2 regions of the Clostridium sp. CS1-1 genome follow, and region 1 is predicted to be linked to the other one. Evidence: a T-box and tRNA genes for the amino acid it is inferred to sense, from the RefSeq annotation. Region 1 holds a T-box; the other holds one or more tRNA genes.

Evidence for each region. A T-box is a leader RNA that pairs with one kind of tRNA and senses whether it is charged. The one in region 1 lies ahead of tyrS (tyrosine--tRNA ligase), so its partner is inferred to be a tRNA-Tyr.
Region 2: it has a tRNA-Tyr gene. The T-box ahead of tyrS (tyrosine--tRNA ligase) is inferred to sense a tRNA for this amino acid. The anticodon was not compared.

The regions. Positions count from the first base shown of each region.
Region 1 covers NZ_CM148680.1:2,751,684-2,755,105, forward strand. Annotated here, with positions in the region: gene tyrS (tyrosine--tRNA ligase) at 140-1,345, opposite strand; T-box leader at 1,416-1,687, opposite strand; gene AC0N0V_RS13005 (methyl-accepting chemotaxis protein) at 1,874-3,422, opposite strand, start outside.
Region 2 covers NZ_CM148680.1:152,331-155,752, reverse strand. Annotated here, with positions in the region: gene recD2 (SF1B family DNA helicase RecD2) at 1-412, opposite strand, end outside; gene metK (methionine adenosyltransferase) at 577-1,752, opposite strand; SAM riboswitch class I at 1,831-1,931, opposite strand; tRNA gene AC0N0V_RS00765 (tRNA-Tyr) at 2,025-2,109, opposite strand; tRNA gene AC0N0V_RS00760 (tRNA-Thr) at 2,119-2,194, opposite strand; tRNA gene AC0N0V_RS00755 (tRNA-Val) at 2,212-2,287, opposite strand; tRNA gene AC0N0V_RS00750 (tRNA-Tyr) at 2,294-2,378, opposite strand; tRNA gene AC0N0V_RS00745 (tRNA-Thr) at 2,388-2,463, opposite strand; gene AC0N0V_RS00740 (hypothetical protein) at 3,021-3,422, opposite strand, start outside.

The sequences.
Region 1 (3,422 bases):
CATTACTTATTTGTTTGATTTAATAAGCAAAACATGATATTTTTTATCTTTCCACACTGAAGTACTTGATGTTATTATGAGTTATGATCAAAACAGTGTCTATAACACACTAATCTAATTCTATGCTAAGATATCTATACTAACATTCAATTGATACTCTAAAAAACCTTCTTTTTCCTACTTGAACTATATCCTTATCACTTAAAATCAGATTATTAAAGTCTACAACTTTATCTCCATTTATTTTTACGCCGCCTTGTGCTACAAGTCTCTTGACCTCACTTTTTGAAGTTTCTGGACTAAACTTAGTAATAACATTAACTATATTTTCCTCTGGCATTATTTTTATATTTGGTATATCTTCTGGGATTTCATTGTTTTGAAATAAACTTTTAAAGTGTGTTTCTGCTGCCAATGCTTCTTTTTCACTGTGGTATAAGGTAACAACCTCCTTGGCAAGTCTCATTTTTATATCTCTCGGATTAACTTGATCCTTTTCAATCTTCTCTTTTATTTCATCAATTTTATCAGGATGTATATCTGTTGCTAGCTCAAAATACTTTATTATTAGGTTATCTGGTATCTGCATAATCTTTGTGTACATATTATTAGGACTTTCTTCAATACCAACATAATTTCCTAAGCTTTTGCTCATCTTTTCCTTACCATCTATTCCTTCCAGTAAAGGCATAAATATAGCTATTTGTCTTTCTTGTCCGTACTCTTCTTGAAGAGTTCTTCCCATTAAAAGATTAAATCTTTGGTCTGTTCCACCAAATTCAATATCTGCTTTAATAGAAATTGAATCGTAAGCTTGCATTAAAGGGTAGAAAAACTCATGTATTCCAATGCTCAACTGATTTTTAAATCTATTCTTAAAGTCTTCTCTTTCTAGCATTCTTGCTACTGTATACTTTGAAGCTAATTCAATTACATCTTTAAAATTCAACTTTGCTAGCCATTCGCTATTGAACCTTAAATCTGTTTTATCTCTATCCAGTATTTTAAATATCTGTTTTTCATAGGTTTTAGCATTCTCAAGAACCTCTTCTCTTGTTAACTGTTTCCGTGCTTTTGATTTCCCTGTAGGGTCGCCTATCATTCCAGTAAAATCTCCTATTATTATTACAACCTTGTGCCCTAAATCTTGTAGTTGTTTAATTTTTCTTAATACTACCGCATGACCAATGTGTATGTCTGGCGCACTTGGGTCAAGCCCCAGCTTAACTATTAAAGGCTTATTTTCCTTTTGGCATTTTACTAATTTTCCCTCTAATTCTTTTAAATTAATTATTTCAGCAGAGCCTTTTTTTATTATTTTTATTTGATTTTCTACACTTATCATTTTAATTCCTCCTATACTATATAGTTATTTATTTTTTTGTAAAATAAAAAAACTCTCATCCTTATAAACATATAAGGACGAGAGTAATATTCGTGGTACCACCTTAATTTATCAGCATCTCACAATGCTAACCTTTTCAAGTACAATGCCTTAACTAGACATGATACTCTATCATTTTAACGGTCGAAAGGACCCGCCTACAGCCTACTACTTTCAAATTGCGAAAGATTTGGTGTGGTGCTCAGAGATGTATTCGGAACACTCTTCTTTACTCCCTCTCAGCTAACAGGAGTTCTCTGTAAAAGATAAAGATATCTTACTCTTTCTCTTCAAAGCATTTAGAAATTTCAAGTTTTAAATAATACTATCATATATGTATTAATATTTCAATAGATTGATTATTCTTTTTTATTTCAAGTAATTTTGCTACTTTTATAATAATCTTTATATTATACCCATGAAATAGATATTTTAGTATACATATAAAATTCTAAAGAGTGCTTATCTTTTAGATAAGCACTCTAAATTCTATACTTTAAACTTTCTAACCATATTGCTTAAATTTTTTACTAGCTCTGCCTGTTCTCTAGAAGCTTCAGCTACTTTATCCATGCTTAATGCAGTTTCATTTATGTTATTTAATATTTCATCAGAACTTGCTGCTGTTTCTTCAGCTGTTGCAGAAACATTTTGTATGGCATTATTTACTTCTTCTATAGTTTCAAGTACAAATTTTGAAGAGCCTGATATTTGTTTTGTTATATTATTTATAAAGGCAGAATCCTTTTCATACTGTATGCCTGTTTCCACTAAGAGTTCATAATCTAATTTCACCTGATTATTTATAAATTCCAATACTTTTTCAGCACTATTTGAGAGATTTGAGAAAGCATCCTCAACTCCGGTTACGACTTCTTGTATTTTCGATGCCGTAGTAGAAGATTGTTCCGCAAGCTTTCTTACTTCATCTGCAACAACAGCAAATCCTTTTCCCTGTTCGCCAGCTCTTGCAGCTTCTATTGCAGCATTTAGTGATAATAAATTTGTTTGGGATGCAATATTTGCTATAGCTTGTGACATATCTCTAATTTCAGTAACAACTTTGCCGGCCTCAATAGCTTGTTTAATATCTAATAAATTATCATCATTTACATTATTCGCAACAATAATAGCACTTTCCCCTTTGTTTTTTACGGCAATTGCTCTCTCTTGAATCTCTACTGCAGATTCGGTACCATCATTTGCTCTATTAGTAAGATTGTTCGTATTTAATTCAATTTCTTGAGAAGATGCATTAATCTCTTCTATAGTAGCACTTAAATCTTCTGAAGCTTTTGCTACTTGCTCTGCAGACTCATATATGTTTTTCATTTTAACAGAGATTTCTTCGCTAGTATACATTAAGTGTTGTGATGAATTTACAACTTTATCTGTTGTATTTGTTACTTCTTTGATTAGAGTTTGTAAATTCTCTACCATTTTATTATAAGCACCTGCTATTTGTCCTATTTCATCTTTGCTATCTATATTTAACCTTAACGTTAAGTCACCTTCATTACTAGCAAGTTCTTCGAGCTTGTCAGAAACCTTTGATAATCCAAAAATCTTTTTGGACATTACAACAAACACACACAGTATAAAGGTAGTAAGAATTATAATTAAAGCATTAGTAAAAATCATAGCAATATTTAGAGTTTTTTTAGCTTGCTCAGTTTCATTTTGTGCCCTAGTATTCATTTTGTTTTGGAATTCATTTATAGGGTCTGCGATGATTTTTTTGTTAGAATCATAATTATTATCAAACATTAATACCCTCGCCTTTTGTAAGTCCCCAGCAGTTACTGCCTTCATAGCAGCATCTTCTGTTGCAATTAAGGCGTCTGAGTTGTGCTTTGCTTTTTCTATTAAGTCCAATTCCTCCTTTGGCGCATTTAATTCTTTTAATCTTTGAATAACTTTATCACGAGTTTTAGTTTCATTAACCTCTTTCCAGTAATTATCATAGTGTTCCTTTTCACCAAACTGAACATATCTTCTTGCCTCATTTGTTAAATAATCTGATGCATTTGCTAAATCA
Region 2 (3,422 bases), 2.5 Mb from region 1:
TGGAATAGGACTCACATATTAAAGCTATCTTTTTTTGACCAATACCATCTATTTCTTTTAATCTTTCTATATCATTATCTAATACCTCTAAGGTTCTATCTCCAAACTTTTCAACAATTTTCTTAGCAGTAACAGGGCCTATACCTGCTATTATTCCAGAGGCTAAGTACCTTTCAATCCCTAAAATAGAACTTGGCACTATTTCTTCACATGAGGATACCTTAAACTGCTGACCAAATTGCGGATGTAATACCCATTCACCACCCAATTTTAGATTTTGACCTTCAGTTATGTATGGTATACAACCAACTATTGTTATAGTTTCTTTTCCACTTTTAACCCTAGACACTACGTAACCATTTTCCTCATTTTGAAATACTATATCTTCCACAACACCCTGTATTTCTTGCATAAGCTCGCTCCTATTTCTTTTTTGTGTTTCACTTTCACTTTATTTTAATTATAACATATTTTTTATAGTTAGTAGTTGAGAGTTAGAATTTAAAATTTCAACTCTTCACTCTTAATTCTTAACTAGTAAAAAAACTCTTATGCACAAGCATAAGAGTTTTTTTACTATAAATATTTCTTTATTTCTTCAACTTTACTTAAACCTTCCCATGGAACATTTACATCAGTTCTTCCAAAATGTCCATAAGCTGCAACTTGTTTGTATATCGGTGTTCTTAAATTTAATTCATTTATTATAGCAGCAGGTCTTAAATCAAACACCTTATTTACTATTTCTATGATCTTACCATCATCTATTTTACCTGTTCCAAAAGTATCAACAGTAATAGATACAGGTTTAGCTACTCCTATAGCATAAGCAACTTGTATTTCTAGCTTATCTGCAACTCCAGCAGCAACAAGGTTTTTAGCAACCCATCTTGCAGCATATGCAGCAGATCTATCAACCTTAGTTGGATCTTTTCCCGAGAATGCTCCACCGCCATGTCTACCATATCCACCATAAGTATCAACAATTATTTTTCTTCCAGTTAATCCTGCATCTCCTTGTGGGCCTCCAACAACGAATCTTCCTGTTGGATTTATAAAATACTTAGTATTATCATCTAAAAGATTTGCTGGTATAACAGGCTTTATTACATGCTCTAACATGTCTTTTTCTATTTGTTCACGAGTTGTCTCTGGATCGTGTTGAGTTGATATAACTATTGCATCAACTCTAACTGGTTTATCATTTTCATACTCCACAGTAACTTGTGTTTTTCCATCTGGTCTTAAGTATGTTAAAGTTTCACTTTTTCTTACTTCAGATAATCTTCTTGAAAGCTTATGAGCTAGACTTATTGGCATAGGCATATATTCAGGTGTTTCATTTGTAGCAAAACCAAACATCATTCCCTGATCTCCTGCACCTACAGCTTCCATTTTATCCATTTGTCCCATTTTAGACTCTAGAGCTTCATCAACTCCCATAGCTATATCTGATGACTGTTCATCTATTGAAGTAAGAACCGCGCATGTATCACAGTCAAATCCAAATTTAGCTCTAGTGTATCCTATTTCTTCTATAGTCTTTCTAACTAATCTTGGGATATCAACATAACAGTTAGTTGATATTTCTCCCATAACCATAACCATACCTGTAGTAACTGCTGTTTCGCAAGCTACTCTTCCATTTGGGTCTTTTTCTAATATAGCATCAAGAATAGAATCTGAAATCTGATCACAAATTTTATCTGGATGTCCTTCTGTAACTGATTCTGAAGTAAATAATCTTCTCATCACTTTGCCTCCTTTAAAACTTTTAAAATTAAAAATAAAAACCCCTTCTATAAGAAGAGGTTAAATAGCTTAACAACTCTCTTATCTTGCAGATCATTACTGCAGGAATTGGCACCTTAGCTTTAAAGCTGGTTGCCGGGTTTCATCGGGCCCTTTCCCTCCACCTCTCTTGATAAGAGTTATATTCAATTTTATATTATGTACTATGTATTTTTTAAAGTAAAATGCATTATGTCTAAAAAAAATAAAACACTTAAAAAGTGCTTTACTTATGGTGGAGGAGGACGGATTCGAACCATCGAAATCAATGATAACAGATTTACAGTCTGCCCCCTTTGGCCACTCGGGAACTCCTCCATATTTACTTGGTGCTGGCAGCAAGAATCGAACTCGCGACCTACTGATTACAAGTCAGTTGCTCTACCTGCTGAGCTATGCCAGCTTATTAATATTAACTTTTGGTGGGCACAACAGGGATCGAACCTGTGACCCCCTGCTTGTAAGGCAGGTGCTCTCCCGGCTGAGCTATGCGCCCTTATTATGGTGGAGGAAGATGGATTCGAACCATCGAAATCAATGATAACAGATTTACAGTCTGCCCCCTTTGGCCACTCGGGAATTCCTCCATATTTGCTTGGTGCTGGCAGCAAGAATCGAACTCGCGACCTACTGATTACAAGTCAGTTGCTCTACCTGCTGAGCTATGCCAGCTTATCTTGTTCTGTCGGTTTGTTTCTCAACCGATCTGACATGGATTAGTATACAATGTTATAAGAATATTTTCAACCCCATATAAGCTCATTTAACCAATATTTAGCTGTAATTTCTTTAAATTACTATGTATTTCTAATTTTTTCTCACTAATTCATTTTTATTTTTATCTTAAATTATAATAACTTGTCGACACAGAACATTTTACATAAACAGAGTTCTTGGCATCAGATGGAGTTTTAACTCCACCTGATGCTTAGAAATCGTTATCCAGGGACGTAGCCGCTCGCAACGTACCCTTGTAGAAAAGCAGATATCCCAAATCTCTGATTTGGTGATAGTCGCTTTCACAGAGTGCGAGGGAGTAAAGAGCGGGTAGTCATCGGATAAATACAATTTAATAATTACTAGATGATTATTTTTTCTAAATCTCTCTAATATCTTTTTAAATTAATGTCCTCGGCTTATGGCCTTGCTGCATAAGGGTTATAGAAAGATAAATAAAAAATAAACTGTGACAATCTATAGGCACAAGTACCTTTTTTGTCCCAGTTTTACTATTGCTCTATCGTTTCATTGATTGCAAGCTTACTTTCAATATATCTAATTTTATCATATTCTTTATCTGATAGTCTTTCTTTAAGTAATTTCATAACATCTCTTATATCGCTATTATCTGCTTTTATAAGATATTCTTTTACTTTCTGATAATCAACTACTGATAGCTTACTTGATACAGACATCAACTTAGATTTATCCGAATCTGTTAAACTGTGAATATTTCCATTCTCTGAATAATTGAATACAGCTATTTCTTCTTTTTTCTTATTTTTAATATCTTGCTTTACTGTAACGGAATTCTTATCATTTTTCTTCTTAATTTCTTCATTAGCTATCTTCATATTACTATCACTTTTCTCATTTTTAGAATTATAACCTATATTCTCATAAAAAAAGTC